Regions from separate parts of the Streptomyces sp. NPDC034043 genome, predicted to be linked through region 2. Evidence: predicted binding sites of a transcription regulator. Region 2 holds the regulator's gene; the other holds the start of a gene.
What was found. The regulator HspR, encoded in region 2, represses chaperone genes until heat shock. The targets are predictions, from matches to a motif close to TTGAGNNNNNNNNNCTCAA.
Positions count from the first base shown of each region.

Region 1: a site for HspR is predicted at 8,578-8,596, ahead of lon (endopeptidase La). Genes of this name have one in related genera too.

Region 1 is NZ_JBVISF010000011.1:239,114-249,660, forward strand. It holds gene ACZ51S_RS25555 (GTP-binding protein) at 1-428, opposite strand, end outside; gene ACZ51S_RS25560 (DUF742 domain-containing protein) at 409-792, opposite strand; gene ACZ51S_RS25565 (roadblock/LC7 domain-containing protein) at 789-1,265, opposite strand; gene ACZ51S_RS25570 (sensor histidine kinase) at 1,262-4,417, opposite strand; gene ACZ51S_RS25575 (protein phosphatase 2C domain-containing protein) at 4,797-5,570, shown strand; gene ACZ51S_RS25580 (MarR family winged helix-turn-helix transcriptional regulator) at 5,585-6,025, opposite strand; gene lon (endopeptidase La) at 6,159-8,555, opposite strand; gene ACZ51S_RS25590 (DUF4097 family beta strand repeat-containing protein) at 8,669-9,418, opposite strand; gene ACZ51S_RS25595 (sulfurtransferase) at 9,500-10,336, opposite strand.
Region 2 is NZ_JBVISF010000003.1:162,657-173,203, forward strand. It holds gene clpB (ATP-dependent chaperone ClpB) at 1-786, opposite strand, end outside; gene ACZ51S_RS09160 (pyridoxamine 5'-phosphate oxidase family protein) at 945-1,349, shown strand; gene ACZ51S_RS09165 (Rieske (2Fe-2S) protein) at 1,537-1,851, opposite strand; gene ACZ51S_RS09170 (helix-turn-helix transcriptional regulator) at 2,134-3,168, shown strand; gene ACZ51S_RS09175 (heat shock protein transcriptional repressor HspR) at 3,274-3,738, opposite strand; gene dnaJ (molecular chaperone DnaJ) at 3,740-4,915, opposite strand; gene grpE (nucleotide exchange factor GrpE) at 4,955-5,617, opposite strand; gene dnaK (molecular chaperone DnaK) at 5,617-7,461, opposite strand; gene ACZ51S_RS09195 (sugar transferase) at 7,683-8,240, shown strand; gene ACZ51S_RS09200 (heterodisulfide reductase-related iron-sulfur binding cluster) at 8,351-10,547, shown strand, end outside.

The DNA of each region.
Region 1 (10,547 bases), on a different contig from region 2:
CGCAGCCGGCGGGTGTCGGCCAGCACCAGGCCGCCGATGGCGCCGCGCACGAGGTCGTCCCACATGAACCAGAACCGCTCCTGGCCGGGGGTTCCGTACACGTAGAGCACGAGGTCGTCGTCAAGGGTGATGCGCCCGAAGTCCATCGCGACGGTGGTGGTGTTCTTGTCCGGGGTCCCGGTCAGGTCGTCGGTGGGGACACTGGCCTGGGTCATCACCGCTTCGGTGCGCAGCGGGGTGATCTCGGAGACGGAGGACACGAAGGTGGTCTTGCCGACGCCGAAGCCGCCGGCGACCAGCACCTTGACGGCGACGGGCGCGCGCGAGCGGTCGTACTGCCAGGGCTGGACGGGCTCGTCGTCCAGGAGGCCGGGCGTCCCGGGGGCGTCGGCGACGGCGGAGGCGAAGTCAGAGACGGCGGAGGCCACTGAGCACCCTTTCCAGCAGCGCGCGGTCGGGCCGGCCGGTGCCGTGGCCCGTGCCGTAGACGCGGATCCGGCCCTGGTCGGCGAGGTCGCCGACGAGGACCCGGACCACGCCGAGCGGCAGCTTCAGCAGTGCGGATATCTCGGCGATGGTGCGCATCCGGCGGCACACCTCGACTATGGCGCGCATCTCGGGCATGCGGTCGGGCGTCTTGGCCGGGCCGCCGTCGAGCGTGGCGACGAAGGTCTCCACCAGCAGCACCTGCGTGAAGCGGGTGCGGCCGCCCGTGAGGGAGTACGGGCGGACGCGGGCGGGGCGGCGGTCGGCGCCGCGTATCGGCAGCCGGTCGGAGGCCGTACTCCTCACGGGTTTTTCTCCATCGACTGGCGCAGCTCACTGCGGACTTCGGGGGTCAGGACGTGGCCGGCGCGGCCGACGAAGAGGGCCATGTGGTAGGCGACGACGCTCATGTCGCAGTCGGGAGTGGCGTGCACGCCGAGCAGGGAGCCGTCGCTGATGGACATGACGAAGACGGAGCCGTTCTCCATGGCGACCATCGTCTGCTTGACCGTGCCGAACTCCATGAGGGCGGCGGCGCCGGTGGTGAGGCTGCCGAGCCCGGACACGATGGTGGCGAGGTCGGCGGAGGCGCCGCGGGGGCCCTTGGGCCGGCCGCCGGGGGCGGGTTCCGCCGTCGGCTCGGAGGAGAGCAGCAGCAGCCCGTCCGAGGACACGACGGCCACGGAGTTGACGCCGGGCACCTCCTCGACCAGGTCGGTCAGCAGCCACTGCAGGTTGCGGGCCTGGGTGCTCAGTCCGTACGTACTGGGCGCGGTCATGTGCGTGCCTCCTGTGCGCTGTCCCCCTGGTCGGTGTGCCCCTGCCCCCGGTCCTGCGGGTCCTGGCGGTCCTGGGCGAGTTCCGCCGCGACGACCCGGCGCCCGTCCTGGGCGCCCTGGTAGAACCCGCCGAGCCGGCGGCGCAGTTCCTCGGCGTCGACCCGGCGCGGCGCGGGGCGGGCCGCGGCGGGCCGTGCGGTGCCGGGGGCCGCCACGGAGCGGGGGGTCCGCTTGGGGAGGCCCTTGGCGGTGACGGTTTCGGTGGCGGGCTCGGCCATGGGCTCGGGGTGGCTGCCCTGGCGGGGGACGAAGCCGTCCTCCGCGTCGGCGGCCCGCCGGTGGCTGGACCGTTCGGCGTCGGACGCCGACTCGGTGTGTCCTTCGTCCTGTACGGGTGCACCGGGCGCGGTGTCCGCTCCCCCGACGGCGTCCCCGTGCCCGGGGTCGGCCACCGCGAAGGCCTCGGCATCTGCTTCGGCCACGACCCGCGCGAGCAGTTCCTGCTCGGGACCCGCTCCGCCCGGCGCCTCGGCCGCGGGGGCCTCCTCGTCGAAGGCCTCGGCCAGGGTGACCACCTTGGCGGGCTCGGCGCCGGCGGCCTGTCCGGCGTCGGGGGCGGCGGCGGTGAAGACCTGGTCGGCCGGGGGGAGCCCGGCGTCCGGGTACGGCTGCGCCGCCGCGGGCCGGGCTTCGGCGAAGGCCCCGGCCCCGAAGGCCTCGGCCACCAGCGAACCGGCGTCGAAGGTGTCGGACTCGTAGGACTCGTGAGAGTCGTCAGACTCGTGCGTCTCGTGGGAGTCGTGGGTCTCGTGGGTCTCGGAGGCTCCGGCCTCGGAGGCCTCGGTCCCGGACGGCTCCTGCCCTGCCGGGTCCTGGCCGGCTCCGGCCGCTTCGCCCGCTTCCGCCTCGAAGGCCTCGGCGAGCGTGACCACCTTGGCGGGCTCCGCGTCCACGGACACCGGCCCGGCCTGGGCCGCGGGCTCGCCGTCCGGGCCGGCCTCGCCGGCCGTGCCCTGCTCGGCCGCGGCCGTGCGCAGCCGCGGCGGCAGGGTGTTCTCGTTGGCCTCGGCGATGACGCCGGGCAGCTGGAACGCGGGGGCGCCCGGCGTGCCCAGGGTGTGCACCGGGGAGGCCGGCGGGGTGTCCGGCAGCAGGGCCGCCGGGACCACGACCAGGGCCTCCAGCCCGCCGTGCCGGCCGGTGCGCAGCTCGGCGGTGACGCCGTGGCGCGCCGCGAGCCGTCCGGCGACGTACAGGCCGAGTCCGAGGCCGTGTTCGGCCTCGGGTTCCTCGTCGTAGGCGTCGGGGGTGGCCAGGCGGGTGTTCAGGGAGGCGAGGCGGTCCTCGGTGACGCCGATGCCCTCGTCCACGACGGACAGGACCACGTCGCCGGCGTCGTTCAGCCGGCCGGACACCTTCACCTTGGCGTCGGGCGGGGAGAAGGTCGTGGCGTTTTCGAGGAGTTCCGCGAGGACGTGCGAGATGTCGTCGGCGGCGTGCCCGGCGATCTGGGTGTAGGAGGGCATGGCGGCGAGGTCGACGCGCTCGTAGCGCTCGATCTCGCTGACGGCGGCCCGCATGACGTCGACCAGGGGCACGGGCAGGCTCTGGCTGTGGCCGTGTTCCTGTCCGGCGAGGACCAGCAGGTTCTCGTTGTGGCGGCGCATGACCGTCGCCAGGTGGTCCAGCTTGAAGAGGGTGGCGAGCCGGTCCGGGTCGCCTTCCTTGGACTCCAGTTCCTCGATGACGGCGAGCTGGCGCTCGACGAGGCCGAGGGTGCGCAGGGAGAGCGAGACGGAGGTGGTCGACATGATGCGGCGGTGCTCTTCCAGCCCCGCGCGCAGCTGCTTGAGTTCCTGTTCCAGGGCGTCGCGGCCGCCGGCGAGGGCCTCGTTGCGGCCGATGAGGCGGCGGCGGTCGGCGTCGAGCCCGGCGACCCTGGTGTGCAGGGCGACCGTCTGTTCGCGGACCGCGTTGAGGTGGCGCACGACCTCGGCGAACTCGTCGTTGCGGCCGGTGAAGCGGACCGGCTCCTGCGAGCCCTCGGGGGTCGCGAGCCGTTCGGCGCCGCGGCGCAGCACGGAGAGCGGGCGGGTGAGGGAGCGGGCGACGGCGGTGGAGAAGCCGACGACGAAGAGGAAGAGGACGCCGAGTCCGGCGACCATCAGCTCCAGCCGGGTCACGTCGTCGTCGCGCAGGGTGGTGAAGGCCGTGGCCCGGTCGCCGGCGAGGGTGGACTCCACCGAGCGCATCCGGTCGATGCGGGCGGTGAGGGCGGCGGAGACGGCGCCCGTGTCGGTGGCCCTGCGGTCGGCCGGGGTCAGGGTGGGCCGGTCGGTGAGCCGCTTGAGGTGGTCCTCGGCGGCCTTGACCTCGGGGCCGGTGACGGTGGCGGCGAGGGTCTGGCGTACGCCGGGCCGGGCGGCGCGCGCGAAGTCGTCGAGGGCGGCCTGTTCGCGGACCCGGGAGCGCTGGGCGGCGCCGGTGAGCTCGTCGGCGACGGCGGAGTTCGGGGCCTGCTCGGCGCGGGGGACGGACAGGGCGGCGAGCAGCAGTCCGCGGGTGGCGGAGGCCTGGTCGACGGCCTGGCCGAGGGGGGCCATGGGCCGGGTGACGGCCAGGGCGGCCTCGGCGCGGGGCGGGGTGAGTTCGGCGAGGCGGTCGCCGGGCGCGAGGAGTTCGGTGAGGAGTCCGGCGTAGGCCTGGTGCGCGGCGAGGGCGGTGCCCTTGCCGTCGACGGCTTCGGCGCGGACGGCCTTGACCTTGCCGAGGGCGCGGGCGAGTTCCGCGTCGGCCTCCGGCTTGAGTTCGGCGATCTGCCGGTCGGTGCGCGCGGTGCGTTCGTCGACGGCGCCCTTGGCGTTGCCGGGCCGGCCCTTGGCCGCGTACTCGACGACGGCGTCGCGCTCGTCGCCGAGGAGGTGGGCGAGGGTGAGGGCGTGCCGGGTCTGTTCCGCCAGGGTGACCAGGCGCTGGGAGTCGTTCAGTTCCCTCGTGGCGGAAACGACGGCGGGGGTGCCTGCCGCGAGGACGGTGAGTCCGGCGACTGCTACCCCGACCACCAGCCTGCTGCGGACGCGTACGCGCCGTCCTGCCTTGGCGGGTCCGTCGGCGCTGGCGGTGCCGTTCTTCCGAGACCGCTTCTTCTGCACCGGTGCTCGCAATCCTGTACGTGTGCTCGTGCTCGTCTACTCGTGTGGCCGAGGTTACGGCCGGTCAACAAGTAAACGCCCCCTGCCCCCTCGTACCGCCTCAGACCTTCGCAGTGTGTTGGGAGGAGAGCCGCACATCGCCCACCCGGCCACTCGAAGGAGTGAACATCACGGAGGAGGGGCCGACCAACTCGGGCACCGGGTGTCAGGGGCCCGCCGTGGACGGGTGGTTGAAAGAACGCGGCGGGCTTTGGCAGTATGCGCGCCCACATGTCGCGGGGAGCGGGCGGGCGGGGGCGTCGGACGGTCCGGCACCCCACTCCCGGCATTGGTACGGACCTGCCCCCTTCCGCCGGCCAACGCCGGGCAGAATGCCCGCATGCGCATCGACCTGGCCTCCGAACCCGGCAATCCGGAACACCCCAATCAGGACTGGGTGTCGGCGTCGGCGCCCGCTTCGGGAGGGGGCGTCGTGATCGTCCTGGACGGGGTCACCCCGCCCCGCGGGGACGACGGATGCGTGCACGGAGTGCCCTGGTTCTCCACCCGGCTCGGCGGCCGATTGACCGAACTGTCCGGATCGCGGCGGGACATGCCCCTGGAGGCGGTCCTGGCCCGGGCCATCGACGACACCGCCGACGCACACCGCGACACCTGTGACCTTTCTCACGTCCGGACCCCGCAGGCGACGGTGGTGATGGTCCGCTGGGACGAGGCGCACGTGGAGCACCTCGTGCTCTCGGACTCCGTGCTCCTCCTCCGCGGACCCGGCGGTGCGGTCACGCCGGTGCTCGACGACCGGCTGGACCGGGTGCCGGGCGAGGTGCGCGGCTCGGTGGCGGCGACCGACGCGCTGCGCAACGCCGAGGGGGGCTTCTTCACGGCGGCCGCGGACCCGGCGGTGGCGGCCCGGGCCGTCACCGGGCGCACCCCGCGCGCGGAGGTGCGGGCGGTGGCGGCGCTGACGGACGGGGCGAGCCGCTGGACGGACACGTTCGGGGAGGGCGACTGGGCGGCCTGCCTGGACGTGCTGCGCAAGGAGGGCGCGCAGGGGCTGATCGGGCGGGTCCGGGCCGTGGAGTCGGATCCGCTGCGCCCGCCGGCCCGGTACAAGCGGCACGACGACGCCTCGGCGGTGTACGCGGAGCTGTGAGCCGCCCGGCCGGGCTACTCCTCGCCGGAGTTCAGCTGGTTGAGCAGTCTCGCCAGCTCCGCGACCTCGCCCCGGTCCCAGTCCGCCAGCTTGCGCATGTACCGCTCGCGCCGGGCCCCCCGTACCCGCAGGAACCGCTCCCGGCCCTCCGCGGTGAGGCCGACGAGGAAGGCGCGGCCGTCCGCGGGGTCCGGCTCGCGGGCCACCAGCCCCAGCACCTCCAGGGCGCGCAGCTGGCGGCTCATGGTGGCCTTGCCGACGCCGAAGTAGGCGGCCAGCTCGGTGGCCCGCTGGCGGCCGGCCGCCTCCAGCCGGACCAGCAGACCGTACGCGGCCGGTTCCAGCTCGGGGTGCAGGGCGCGGGCCATCTCGCCGGAGGAGGCCCGGGCACGCCTCAGGAAGACGGACAGCTCCCGCTCCAGGGCGAGGAACTCCTGGTCTTCGCTGCCGTGCACGTGCCGCTCCCATCGATGGCGGGGCGCACCGTGGCACCCCTGTTCGGGACCAGTATTTCGCAGCGTGCGCGCCGGCGGCCCGGGGCCCCGCCGTGGGGGTCCCCCGGGCTGCCGGAGAAGGGGCCGGGGCCGGTCAGGCGGCCTTGCCGAAGGACACCACGGCCGGGGCGAGGGCCAGCTCCAGCACCTGGCGTACGTCCGTCACCGGGTGCACCTCCAGCCCCTCCAGCACCTCGCTCGGGACGTCGTCCAGATCGGCCTCGTTCCGCTTGGGGATGATCACGGTGGTCAGCCCGGCCCGGTGCGCGGCGAGCAGCTTCTGCTTGACCCCGCCGATCGGGAGCACCCGTCCGGTCAGCGACACCTCGCCGGTCATGGCCACGTCCGTGCGCACCTGGCGGCCGGACAGCAGCGAGGCCAGCGCGGTGGTCATGGTGATGCCCGCGCTCGGGCCGTCCTTGGGGACGGCGCCCGCCGGGAAGTGGATGTGCACGCCCCGGTCCTTCAGGTCGGCGACCGGCAGCTCCAGCTCCGCGCCGTGCGAGCGCAGGAAGCTGAGGGCGATCTGCGCCGACTCCTTCATGACGTCGCCCAGCTGGCCCGTGAGGGTCAGCCCGGCGGCGCCGGTCTCCGGGTCGGCGAGCGAGGCCTCGACGAACAGGACGTCGCCCCCGGCCCCGGTCACGGCGAGGCCGGTGGCCACGCCGGGCACCGCGGTACGCCGCTCCGCGGGGTCCTGGGCGGACTCCGGGACGTGGTGCGGCCGGCCGATCAGGCCGCGCAGCTCGCCCGCCCCGATGGCGAAGGGGAACTCGCGCTCGCCGAGCTCGTGCTGGGCGGCGACCTTGCGCAGGAGGCGGGCGATGGACCGCTCCAGGGTGCGCACGCCGGCCTCGCGGGTGTACTCGCCCGCCAGCTTGCGCAGCGCGTCTTCCTGGAGGTCCACTTCCTCGGCGGTGAGGCCGGCGCGCTCCAGCTGGCGGGGCAGCAGGTGGTCGCGGGCGATGACGATCTTCTCGTCCTCGGTGTACCCGTCGAGGCGGACCAGTTCCATGCGGTCGGCGAGGGCCTCGGGAATGGATTCCAGGACGTTGGCGGTCGCGAGGAAGACCACGTCGCTGAGGTCCAGCTCGACCTCCAGGTAGTGGTCCCGGAAGGTGTGGTTCTGCGCGGGGTCCAGGACCTCCAGCAGGGCGGCCGCCGGGTCGCCCCGGAAGTCGGAGCCGACCTTGTCGATCTCGTCGAGGAGCACGACCGGGTTCATGGACCCGGCCTCCTTGATGGCCCGCACGACACGGCCGGGCAGGGCGCCGACGTAGGTCCGCCGGTGGCCGCGGATCTCGGCCTCGTCCCGCACGCCGCCGAGGGCCACGCGCACGAACTTGCGGCCCATGGCGTGGGCCACGCTCTCGCCGAGCGAGGTCTTCCCGACGCCGGGCGGGCCCACGAGCGCGAGCACGGCGCCCCCGCGGCGGCCCCCGATGACACCCATCCCCCGCTCGCCGCGCCGCTTGCGCACGGCGAGGTATTCGGTGATGCGGTCCTTCACGTCGTCCAGCCCCGCGTGCTCGGCGTCGAGGACCGCCCGGGCGCCCTGGATGTCGTACTCGTCCTCGGTGCGCTCGTTCCACGGCAGTTCCAGCACCGTGTCCAGCCAGGTGCGGATCCAGGAGCCCTCCGGGCTCTGGTCGCTGGCCCGCTCCAGCTTGTCGACCTCCTTGAGCGCGGCCTCCCGCACCTTCTCGGGCAGGTCGGCGGCCTCGACGCGGGCCCGGTAGTCGTCGGACTCCTCGCCCTCCTTGTCGCCGCCCAGCTCGCGCAGTTCCTTGCGAACCGCCTCCAGCTGGCGGCGCAGCAGGAACTCCCGCTGCTGCTTGTCGACGCCGTCCTGGACGTCCTTGGCGATGGACTCGGCGACGTCCTGCTCGGCGAGGTGGTCGGTGAGCGCCTTGACGGCGAGCCGGAGCCGGGCGACCGGGTCGATGGTCTCCAGCAGCTCCACCTTCTGCGCCACGGTCAGGAACGGCGAGTACCCGCTGTTGTCGGCGAGGGCGGAAACCCCCTCGATCTGCTGCACCCGGTCCACGACCTGCCAGGCGCCGCGCTTCTTGAGCCAGCTGGTGGCGAGGGCCTTGTACTCCTTGACGAGCTCGGCGACGGCCCCGGGCAGCGGGTCGGGCACCTTCTCCTCGACGGTCTCCCCCTCGACCCAGAGCGCCGCTCCCGGCCCGGTGGTCCCGGCGCCGATCCGGACGCGGCCGCGCCCGCGGATCAGCGCCCCGGGATCCCCGTCGGAGAGCCGCCCGACCTGTTCGACGGTCCCCAGCACTCCGATCCCCGCGTACGTGCCGTCGACCCGCGGCACGAGCAGCACCCGGGGCTTCCCGGTCCCGGCCGCCGCCTGCGCCGCCTCGACGGCTGCGCGCACCTCGGCGTCGGACAGGTCCAGGGGAACGACCATCCCGGGCAGTACGACCTCGTCGTCGAGCGGCAGTACGGGCAGGGTGAGCGTTACGGACGTCGAAGCCATGATCTTCCCTCCGGCAGTGAAGTTGAGCTATGCCGACTCAATGCTTCTGCGTCGCCCATTGTTCCCCAACACCCGTTCGCCGGGGGCGAACAACACCGGAGCGCGACGCGCCGTCAGCTCGCTGCGGAAAGCCGGATGTCGCCGGAGCCGGTGCGCACCGTGATGCGGGAGGGGGCGTCGGGGGCGTCGGCGAGGGACACGTCCCGTTCGCCCGAGCCGGTGGTGGCCGACACCCGGTACGGGGCCTGCGGCGTCCGCAGGGTCACGTCGCCCGAGCCGGTGGTGAAGGACACCGAGGCCGGCGCCTCCTCGAAGCCGACGGTGGCGTCCCCGGAGCCCGACCGGAACTCGAACTCGGAGCCGGACAGGCCTTCGGCCCTGAGGTCCCCGGAGGAGGTACGGATCCTCAGCGGGCCCGTGATCCGCTCGGCCCGGACGTCGCCGGAGGAGGATTCCAGCTCGGCGGAGGCCACGCCCGTCACCCTGATGTCACCGCTGCTGCTGCCGGCCGTGAGCTTCACCGAGGCCGGCACCTCCAGCCGGTAGTCGACCCAGCAGGTGTCCCCGTCGCCCGGGCAGCCGTCGGTGAAGCGCAGCACCCCGGCCGAGACCCGCTGACCGGGCACGGGCGCGGTGTCGCCCCGGTAGTGCACGACCCGGCGGACGGCCACCCCGGGGCCGCTGCCCGGCACGACCTCGACGGAACCCCGCCGAAGGCCCGTCAGTTCCACCGCGGTGACCGCCTCGGCGACGGTGGTGTCCGCGTCGGCGGTCTTCAGCCTGGCCTCCTCCACGAACGAGCAGCCCGACAGGAGGAGGGCCGCGGCGGTGGCGGCGAGGACGGTACGGGTCAAAGTGCGCATGCGGCCGAGTCTGCCGAGCCGGGGGCCCGCCCGCGCTGGTGCAGGTATCCGGAGCCGCGGTGGGGTTAACCCCACCCCCGGTCAGGGCCCGGTCACCACCGGCCGCAGCTCCGAGGGCAGGCCCCACTCGCTCCACGAGCCGTCGTACACCGCCAGCCCTTCGTACCCGGCGAGGGTGGCGCCCAGCGCGAGCACGCAGGCCGTGACGCCCGAACCGCAGCTGAAGTACAGCCGCTCCCGCTCCCCCGCCAACGCCCCGAAGACCTCACGCAGTTCCCCGGCGGGGCGCATCAGCCCGCCGGGCCCCTGCAGCTCGCCGAACGGCAGGTTCAGCGCGCCCGGCATGTGCCCGCCGCGCAGCCCCGGCCGGGGCTCCGGCGCGGTGCCGGCGAAGCGCTCCCGGGTACGGGCGTCGAGCACGGCGACGGCCGGGTCGGCGAGGGCGGCCGAGACGGCTGCGGCGTCCACCAGCAGCCCGGCGCGGGGCCGGGCGGTGAAGGAGCCGCGCGGGCCGTCGTACGCCGCCGCCGCGGCCTCGACGGGCAGCCCGGCCGCGGCCCACGCGGGCAGGCCCCCGTCCAGCACGGCCACCCGGTCGAAGCCCATCGCGCGCAGCATCCACCAGGCCCGGGCGCTGGAGTAGATCCCGGCACCGTCGTAGACCACCACCGTGTCGGAGTCGTCCACCCCGAGCCCCCGCAGCGCCTCGGCGAACGCCGCCGGGGAGGGCATCGTGTGCGGGGCCGCCGCGGAGTGGTCGGAGAGGGCGCCGTCGAGGTCGAAGGGCCGCGCGGCGGGGATCCTCGCGGGGGCGGCGCGGTGGGCCCCGACGGAGGCGTCGAGCACCACGACCTCTGCGAGGCGCGCGGCGAGCCAGTCCGTCCCGACGAGGGGGCCGGGTATCTCGGTCACGGTCATGCGGGGCCTCCTGGGTCGGTACGGGCCGGCCCCCCTTTCTAACGCAGCGTCGCCGTGGCCGCCGCCACCGCTGCGCGGGGCCGTTCCCCTGCCCGCCCTTCCCCCGTTCCCCGGAGCTCCGCCCCGGCCCCGCGCCTCAAACGCCGGCGGGGCTGGATGTGCCTGCGCAGCCCGCCCGTCTGCGGACCGTCTCCTGGGGGCCAGCCCCCAG
Region 2 (10,547 bases):
GGTCTTGAGCCGCTCCTCGAACTCGCCGCGGTACTTGGCGCCGGCGACCATCGCGCCGAGGTCGAGGGAGACGAGCCGCTTGCCCTTGAGGGACTCGGGGACGTCGCCCTTGACGATGCGCTGGGCCAGGCCCTCGACGACGGCGGTCTTGCCGACGCCGGGCTCGCCGATGAGCACCGGGTTGTTCTTGGTGCGGCGGGAGAGGACCTGGACGACGCGCCGGATCTCGTGGTCGCGGCCGATGACGGGGTCGAGCTTGCCGTCGCGGGCGGCGGCGGTGAAGTCGGTGCCGAACTTTTCCAGGGCCTTGTACTGGCCCTCGGGGTCGGGGGTGGTCACCCGCCGTGCTCCTCGTGCGTTCTGGAAGGCGTCCAGCAGCTTCTTCGCCGTGGCGCCCTGGGCGGACAGGACCTCACCGGCCGGTCCGCCCTTGGCGGCGATGGCGATGAGGAGGTGTTCGGTGGAGAGGTACTCGTCGCCCAGGCGGCCGGCCTCGGCGTCGGCCTCGGCCAGTACGGCGAGCAGGTCGCGGCTGGGCTGCGGGGGCGCGACGGTGGAGCCGGTGACGCTGGGCAGGGCGGCGAGCAGCCGCTCGGCCCCGGCGCGGACGGCGGCCTGGTCGGCGTCGGCGGCGACGAGCAGGTCGGTGACGTTCTCGTTGTCCTCGCCGGCGAGCAGGGCCAGCAGGAGGTGCGCGGGGGTCAGGTCGGCGTGGCCGTCCTTGACGGCCCTGCTCGTGGCCGCGTTCAGGGCGTCGCGGCTCTTGTTGGTCAGCTCGGCGTCCATTCTCGGTTTCTCCTCTCCTGCGGGCCTACGGGGCGCTTCGCACGCGACGGGCTGCGGCGTGCGGACTCTGACAGATTCAGCATCCGCAAAGTTGAGTCTATTCCACTCAAGGAGTTCTCCTGCCGGATCGGCCGGTCCGCGGGCGTACGCTTCCGCCCATGTCCCATGACGTACTCAACCCGACGCCCGAGTACCTCGCCTTCTGGCGGGAGCGGCACGTCTGCACCCTGACCACCCCGCGCCCGGACGGCACCCCGCACGTGGTGCCGGTGGGCGTGACCTACGACCCCGAGGCGGGGCTGGCACGGGTGATCAGCAACAAGCACAGCAAGAAGGTCCGCAACGTCCTGGCGGCGCCCGGCGGCGGCGCGCGGGCGGCGGTCTGCCAGATGGAGGGCAAGCGCTGGGCCACCCTGGAGGGGCGCGCGGTCGTCCGCACGGACGAGGCGTCGGTCGCCGAGGCCGTGGCGCGCTACGCGGAGCGGTACGGGCGGATGCCCTCGCCGAACCCGGACCGGGTGGTCCTGGAGATCACCCTCGACCGGGCCATGGGCCGGGCCTGAGGGCGGGCGGCGGGCGGCGGTCAGTGGCGGCGGGAGCCTTCGAGCGTTTCCCGACGGACCCTCGGGCGATTGTCCGGTTCAACCACTGGACGCGCACATCACAACGGCGCCATCGTGGTCAGGTCCACGATGGCGCCGTTGTGTGGGGGTAGCACCTGGAGCGATCTGCAACGACGGGGGAATCGCCTCAGGCACTGCGGGGGGTGGCGGTGGTGATATCGGGTTCGAAGAGCTGGTGGTCACGCTGGTCGAGGTTGACGAAGACCATGCCGTACCGCACTTCGCAGCGGACGGGCTGCGGTGCGCCCCGGGGGCGGCGCAGGCAGCGGTAGGCACGGACGTCCTCGTCCTCCTCGCGCACGACGACTATCGGCTGGCCGAAAAGGGTGACCATCAGCGAGTCGCCGGCGTAGGGGATCGCCGTGGCGAGGTCGATGAACTGCCACCCGGAACGGTAGGCGGAAGCCATTTCGCGGCGGAAGTCGCGGTCGTCGGGGGTCATCAGGACGCCTTCGCAGGGGTGCTGTTCCAGCCGAAATCGCTCTCGGCCGCCGTCCCGGCCAACGAGCTGGCACCAGCCTGAGCGCTTCCCTCGTCACCGCTGACGGCGACGACTGCTCCAAAGACCGCGACGGCGGAGAAAACAACGGCAAGCGCCGAGCGAAGCATTCTCTTATACATGGTCGGCTTCGTCCTCACTTGATGGAATCCTCTCCCCCGCACTGACAGACGATGGCTCATTCAGGCACGTCAGTGCCACAGGGACGATGCATCATGTTCTTACATGTTCAGGACCCTGGGGGGTGGAGATTTGCCCAAGAGCGACATAAACCCGACACATCACCACCCCGTCACCGAGATGTGCAGCGAGGGGGCGCGACTGTACGCGGCCGCCCTGAGCACCGGCCGCGTGGCCCGCGGCGAGGCCGTAAACGCCCCCTGCCTGCTCGAATTCGCACTGCTGCGTCCCGACCCGGACGACGCGAACCAGCTGCGCGCGGTTCCGCCGTCCATCGCACTGGCCCAGCGGCTCCATCCGATCGAACGCGAGATCCAGGAACGCAGACGCACCGCCGTAGATCTCACCGATGCATTCGAGCCGTTCCTCACCATCAGCGCGCAGAGCCCCGCCAACACCCACGCCATCACGGTGCTGGAGGGATTCGACCAGATCAACGCCGCCATCGACCTGGCCACCGCCGAGTGCCACACCGAGGCGCTGACGGTCCAGCCGGGTGGCGCCCGCCCCACCTTCGTCCTCAGCGAGTCCCTGGAGCGGGCCACGCCGATGATCGACCGCGGGGTGAGCATCCGGACGCTCTACCAGCACACCGTGCGGCACAGCCAGGGCACGCTCGCCTACGTGGACCGGATCTCCACGGGGAAGGTGGAGATCCGCACACTGGAGGAGCTGATAGAGCGTCTCATGATCTTCGACCGCACCGTGGCCATCATCCCCGCCAGCGACGACCGGCGGGTGGCCCTGGAACTGCGGCACCCGGGACTGGTGGACTACCTCATCAAGGTCTTCGAACAACTGTGGCGCAGAGCCGTGCCGTTGGGCGAGGAGGTCACCTACACGCACCACCCGGATGGTATCTCGGGAGTCCAGCGGTCCATCGCCCAGCTGCTGATCGAGGGGCACGTGGACGAGGCGATCGCCCGCCGGCTGGGAATGAACGTACGCACCTGCCGCGCGCACATCGCGAAGCTGGCCGCCGCCCTGGGCAGCGGCAGCCGGGCCCAGCTGGGCTACCTCATCGCCCAGTCCGGGATCCTGCACAGCGGCAACCCCCCGGCGGAGCTCCCCGAGGGCTGAGGCGGGCCGTACGGGCCCTCGGAGCGCCCGTGACGCGCGAAGGCCCCGTCGGGGCCCGCTCCGCGACGGGAGGGGCTGACGGGGCCTTCAGGGCGCTCGGGGAAGTCAGTCGCCGGTGCGCTTGGGGCGCCAGACGACCAGTGCGTTGCCCGGCACCGGCGGCTGGTACGGGACCAGGTCGCGGCGGTACGAGGCGTGCACCTGGGCCTCGCGGGCCCGGAGGGCGGCCGCCGCACCGTCCACGGCGGCGGACAGCTCGGCGACGCGCTGCTGGAGCGCGGCCACCTGGTTCTCCAACTCGATGATCCGTTTGATCCCCGCCAGGTTGATGCCCTCGTCCTGGGACAGCTGCTGCACCGTGCGGAGCAGCTCGATGTCCCTGGCCGAATACCGCCGGCCGCGGCCGGCCGTACGGTCCGGGGAGACCAGGCCGAGGCGGTCGTACTGGCGCAGGGTCTGCGGATGCAGGCCCGAGAGCTGGGCGGCCACCGAGATCACGTAGACCGGGGTCTCGTCGGTGAGCTGGTACGCCCCCTCGCCGAAGCGGGGCTGTCGTCGGCGGCCGTCCATGTCATGCTCCCTTCGCGGACTCGAACAGGAGGGCGCGCGGGTCCTCGGACCCGGTCGCGTCCCGGTACGTCTCCAGGGCCTCGCGGGCCTTGTCCGACAGCTCCGCCGGAACCGCGACCTCCACCGTGACGAGCAGGTCGCCGCGGGTGCCGTCCTTGCGGACCGCGCCCTTGCCGCGGGCCCGCATGGTGCGGCCGCCGGGGGTGCCCGGGGGGAGCTTCAGGGTGACCGGGGGGCCGCCCAGGGTCGGCACCTTGATGTCGGCGCCCAGAGCGGCCTCCGCGAAGGTCACCGGGACCGTCACGGTGAGGTTGTCGCCCTTGCGGCCGAACACCGGGTGCGTGCCGACGTGCACCACCACGTACAGGTCGCCCGCCGGGCCGCCCCGCTCGCCCGGCGCGCCCTTGCCGCGCAGCCGGATCCGCTGGCCGTCGGAGACGCCCGCCGGGATCCGGACCTGCATGGTGCGGGAGCTGCGGGCGCGCCCGCTGCCCTTGCACACCTCGCAGGGGGTCTCCGCGATCAGGCCGCGGCCCTTGCAGTCCGCGCAGGGGTCGGTCAGCGAAAAGCCGCCGCCGCTGCCCCGGGAGACCTGGCCGGTGCCGACGCAGGTCGGGCACACCCGGGGGGTGCCGTTCTGGTCGCCGGTGCCGGAGCAGGCCTTGCAGGGGGCCTGCGAGGACATCCGCAGCGGGACGGTCGCGCCGTCCACGGCCTCCGTGAAGGAGAGGGTGACCTCCGACTCGATGTCCTGACCGCGGCGCGGCTGGGTGCGGGGGCCCGCACCGGTGCCGGCGCCGCGGCCGAACAGGCCGCCGAAGACGTCGCCCAGGCCGCCGCCGAAGCCGCCCTGGCCGCCCTGCTGCGTACCGCCGAACAGGTCGCCCAGGTCGAAGTTGAACGAGCCGCCGCCGCCCGGGCCGGGGCGGAAGCCGCCGTTCCCGAACAGCGCGCGGGCCTCGTCGTACTCCTTGCGCTTCTTGGCGTCGCCGAGGATGTCGTTAGCCTCGGAGATCTCCTTGAAGCGCTCCTCGGCCGAGGCGTCGCCCTTGTTGGCGTCCGGGTGGAACTCGCGGGCGAGCTTCCGGTACGCCTTCTTGATCTCGGCCTCGGTGGCGTCCTTCGGGACACCGAGGACCTTGTAGTAGTCCTTCTCGACGAAGTCCTTCGTGCTCATCCCGGGTGTCCCTCCTCTCGGATCCCTACATGGTGTGCGTCAGCCCTCGTCGGGGGCATCCGTGTCCTTGTCGGACGGCGTGTCGCCGTCACCGGACTCGGACTTCGCGGCGGGAGCCGCGCCCGGCTGGGGCTCGGCCACCGCGACCCGCGCGGGGCGGATCGTGCGCTCGCCGATCCGGTACCCCGGCTGCAGGATCGCCACGCAGGTCGTCTCCGTGACGTCCGGCGCGTACGAGTGCATGAGGGCCTCGTGGATCGTCGGGTCGAAGGGCTCGCCCTCCTTGCCGAACTGCTGCAGCCCCATCTTGGCGGCGGCGGTCTCCAGCGACTCGGCCACCGACTTGAAGCCGCCGACCAGTTCGCCGTGCTCCCGCGCCCGGCCGATGTCGTCCAGGGTCGGGAGGAGCTCCGTCAGCAGACTCGCGACCGCGATCTCCTTGACGGCGACCCGGTCCCGCTCCACGCGGCGGCGGTAGTTCTGGTACTCGGCCTGGAGCCGCTGGAGGTCCGCGGTGCGCTCGCCGAGCGCGGTACGGGCCTGGTCCAGCTGCGCCAGCAGCGCCACGTCCTGGGCCTTGTCCCCGGCCGGGGCCGCCTCGCCCTCCGTGGAGGAGTCGGCGGCCTTCGGCTCCGCGTCGTCAGCGCCGGCGCCGGTGGGGACTTCAGGCTCCTTGTCGAAACCCGGGGTCTCCTCCGACATCAGGCAGCGCCGCCCTTCGGCTTCTCGTCGTCGACGATCTCGGCGTCGACCACGTCGTCGGCGGCGTCCGCCGCGCCGGCCTGGCCCGCGTCACCGGCGGCCTGGGCGGCCTGGGCGTCGGCGTAGATGGCCTGGCCGAGCTTCTGGCTGACCGCGGCGAGCTTCTCGGTCGCGGTGCGGATCTCGGCGGTGTCCTCGCCCTTGAGCTTTTCCTTCAGCTCGGTGACGGCGGCCTCGACCTCGGCCTTGACGTCGGCCGGGACCTTGTCCTCGTTGTCCTTGACGAACTTCTCCGTCTGGTAGACGAGCTGCTCGCCCTGGTTGCGGGACTCGGCGGCCTCCTTGCGGCGCAGGTCCTCCTCCGCGTACTGCTCCGCCTCCTGGCGCATGCGGTCGACCTCGTCCTTGCCGAGCGAGGAGCCGCCGGTGACGGTCATCTTCTGCTCCTTGCCCGTGCCGAGGTCCTTGGCCGTGACGTGCATGATGCCGTTGGCGTCGATGTCGAAGGAGACCTCGATCTGCGGGACGCCGCGCGGGGCCGGCGGCAGGCCCGTCAGCTCGAACATGCCGAGCTTCTTGTTGTACGCCGCGATCTCGCGCTCACCCTGGTAGACCTGGATTTGCACCGACGGCTGGTTGTCCTCGGCCGTCGTGAAGATCTCCGACCGCTTGGTCGGGATCGTGGTGTTGCGCTCGATGAGCTTGGTCATGATGCCGCCCTTGGTCTCGATGCCGAGGGACAGCGGGGTCACGTCGAGGAGCAGGACGTCCTTGACCTCACCCTTGAGCACACCGGCCTGGAGGGTGGCGCCGATGGCGACGACCTCGTCCGGGTTGACGCCCTTGTTGGCGTCCTGACCGCCGGTGAGCTCCTTGACGAGCTCGGCGACGGCCGGCATGCGGGTGGAGCCGCCGACCAGGACCACGTGGTCGATCTCGGACAGCTGGATGCCGGCGTCCTTGATGACGTTGTGGAACGGGGTCTTGCAGCGGTCGAGCAGGTCCGCGGTGAGCTGCTGGAACTGCGAGCGCGTGAGCTTCTCGTCCAGGTGCAGCGGGCCCTCGGCGGAAGCCGTGATGTAGGGCAGGTTGATCGAGGTCTCCGTGGAGGAGGACAGCTCGATCTTCGCCTTCTCGGCGGCCTCGCGCAGACGCTGGAGCGCCATCTTGTCCTTGGACAGGTCGACGCCGTGGCCGTTCTGGAACTGCTTCACCAGGTAGTCGACGACGCGCTGGTCCCAGTCGTCACCACCGAGGTGGTTGTCACCGTTGGTGGCCTTGACCTCGACGACACCGTCGCCGATCTCCAGGAGCGACACGTCGAAGGTGCCGCCACCGAGGTCGAAGACGAGAATGGTCTGGTCGTCCTTGTCGAGACCGTAGGCCAGGGCGGCGGCCGTCGGCTCGTTCACGATGCGCAGGACGTTCAGACCGGCGATCTCGCCGGCCTCCTTCGTCGCCTGGCGCTCGGAGTCGTTGAAGTACGCCGGGACGGTGATGACCGCGTCCGTGACCTTCTCGCCCAGGTACGCCTCGGCGTCGCGCTTCAGCTTCTGCAGGATGAAGGCGCTCATCTGCTGCGGGTTGAAGTCCTTGCCATCCAGGTTGATCTTCCAGTCAGTGCCCATGTGGCGCTTGACGGAGCGGATGGTCCGGTCCACGTTCGTGACCGCCTGGCGCTTGGCCACCTCGCCGACGAGGACTTCGCCGTTCTTGGCGAAGGCGACGACGGACGGCGTGGTCCTGGCACCCTCGGCGTTGGTGATGACGGTGGGCTCGCCGCCTTCGAGAACGCTGACGACGGAGTTAGTGGTGCCCAGGTCGATGCCGACCGCACGTGCCATTTCGATTCCTCCAGCTGACTTGAGTGGAACAGACTCAAGGATGCCCCAAGGCTCGGCGAGCGTCAACAGAGGTGAGCCGAGGGGGCTCAACCTTTAGGCTCCCCCTACACTCACACCCGCCCCGGGGCGGGCCTCCGCGGGGCACGTCCGAACGGGTTCCAGGCCCCGGGCGCGCCGCGCGGCGCGCCCGGGCCGCGGCGGGCGTCCGGCAGCGTGCTGGCATGCCTTCGCTCCTCCCCCTCCCCGCCCGGCCCGGGCTGCGCCTGGGGCTCCGGCCGCGGTGGCCGGCCCGGCCGCCGGCCAAGCGGGTCTGTGACCTGATCGGGGCCGCGCTGCTGCTGGCGGTGTGCGCCGCCCCGCTGCTGGCGGCGGCCGCCGCCCTGTACGCGGTCTCCCGCGCACCGGTCCTCGTACGCGAACCCGCGCTCGGGCTCGGCGGGCGGCCGTTCGGCGCCTGGCGGCTGCGCACCGAGGGCGCGGGGCGGACGGGCGCGCTGGTGCGGCGGTGCGCGCTGGAGGGGCTGCCGCGGCTGCTCAACGTGGCGCGCGGGGAGATGTCGCTGGTCGGGCCGCGCCCGGAGCCGCGTACCGACCACCCCGAACGGCTGCTCGTACGCCCCGGAATGACCGGATTGTGGCAGGTCAGCGCCCGCTCCGACCTACCCTGGGAGGAGATGGTGCTGCTGGACCGGCACTATGTGGAGAGCCATTGGCTGGGGATGGATCTCGCGATCCTCGCGAAGACCCCTCGGGCGGCCTACCGACAGAGGCAAGCCTGAGCGACACAGATCACCGCACGCTCACCTACAGTGCGGCGCGGGAACTGGGTAACCTCAAGCCTTGACTCAATAAGTTACCGCTTAGTAAGTCCCGCCCGAGGAGCCCTCCCATGCAACTCGCCGCGATCATCGTGTCGCTGGTCCTGACCGTGGTCGGCGTCGCGCTGATCGCCCGAGCCGTGGCGCAGATCTACCGGTTCGTGAAGCTCGGCCAACCCGTACCGGCGGGCAGCCGCACGGACCGCCCGAAGGACCGAACGATCACCCTGGTCAGGGAGTTCCTCGGCCACACCCGGATGAACCGGTGGGGCATCGTCGGCTTCGCGCACTGGTTCGTCGCGATCGGCTTCCTGACGCTGCCGCCCACCCTGGTGCAGGCCTTCGGCCAGCTCTTCCAGGCGGACTGGCTGCTGCCGATCGTCGGCGACTTCCTGCCCTTCGAGCTCTACACCGAGTTCATCGGCGTGATGACGGTCGTCGGCATCGTCGTCCTGATGGTGATCCGCCTGCTCAACCTTCCCTCGCGGGCCGGTCGCAAGTCGCGCTTCGCCGGCTCGAAGGCCTGGCAGGCGTACTTCGTCGAGTACGTCATCCTCACCATCGGCCTCGCGATCCTCGCCCTGCGCGGCCTCGAGGGCGCGATCCACGGCGTCGAGTCGTACGAGCCGGCGTACTTCGCCTCCTACCCGCTGGTCCTGGCCTTCAAGGGGCTCTCGTACGGAGGCCTCCAGAACGCCATCTACCTCACCGCCATGGTGAAGATCAGCGTCTCGTTCATCTGGATGATCACCGTCTCCCTGAACACCAACATGGGTGTGGCCTGGCACCGCTTCCTCGGCTTCCCGAACATCTGGTTCAAGCGCAACGCCGACGGTTCGACGGCGCTCGGCGCCCTCCAGCCGATGACCTCGGGCGGCAAGGAGATCGACTTCGAGGAGCCCGGCGAGGACGACGTCTTCGGCGTCTCCCAGGTCGAGCAGTTCTCCTGGAAGGGCATCCTCGACTTCTCCACCTGCACCGAGTGCGGCCGCTGCCAGTCGCAGTGCCCCGCCTGGAACACCGGCAAGCCGCTGTCCCCGAAGCTCCTCATCATGTCGCTGCGCGACCACGCGCACGCGAAGGCCCCGTACCTGCTCGCGGGCGGCGGCAAGGACATGGAGGGCAACGAGAAGGCCACGGCGGAGCAGCTCGCCGGCGTCCCCGCCTCGGCCCTGGCCGAGGCCGAACGCCCGCTGATCGGCACCGCCGAGGAGAACGGCGTCATCGACCCGGACGTGCTGTGGTCCTGCACGACCTGCGGTGCGTGTGTGGAGCAGTGCCCGGTCGACATCGAGCACATCGACCACATCGTCGACATGCGCCGCTACCAGGTGATGATCGAGAGCGCGTTCCCGTCGGAGGCGGGCACGATGCTCAAGAACCTGGAGAAGAAGGGCAACCCCTGGGGCCTGGCCAAGAAGCAGCGCGTGGAGTGGACGAAGGAGGTCGACTTCGAGGTCCCGATCATCGGGAAGGACGCGGAGGACCTCTCGGAGTTCGACTACCTGTACTGGGTCGGCTGCGCCGGCGCCCTGGAGGACCGGGCGAAGAAGACGACGAAGGCCTTCGCGGAGCTGCTGAACATCGCGGGCGTCAAGTTCGCGATCATGGGCGGCGACGAGAAGTGCACCGGTGACTCGCCGCGCCGACTGGGCAACGAGCCGCTGTTCCAGCAGCTGGGCCAGGAGAACGTGGCCATGCTGAACATGGCCTTCGGCGAGGACGACGACGACCCGTCGACGAAGAAGCCGAAGTCGGCGAAGCGGATCGTCTCCACCTGCCCGCACTGCTTCAACACCATCGCGAACGAGTACCCGCAGCTGGGCGGCGAGTACGAGGTCATCCACCACACGCAGCTGCTCCAGCACCTGATCGACGAGGGCCGGCTGACGCCGGTGACGCCGGTCGACGGCCTGATCACGTACCACGACCCCTGCTACCTGGGCCGGCACAACAAGGTCTACACGCCGCCGCGCGAGATCATGTCGGCCGTGCCGGGGCTGCGGCAGCAGGAGATGCACCGCCACAAGGAGCGGGGCTTCTGCTGCGGCGCCGGCGGCGCGCGGATGTGGATGGAGGAGCGGATCGGCAAGCGCATCAACAACGAGCGCGTCGACGAGGCCCTGTCCCTGAACCCCGACATCGTGTCGACGGCGTGCCCGTTCTGCCTGGTGATGCTGACCGACTCGGTGAACGGCAAGAAGAACGACGGCCAGGCGAAGGAATCCGTCCAGGTCGTGGACGTGGCGCAGCTGCTGCTGGAGTCGG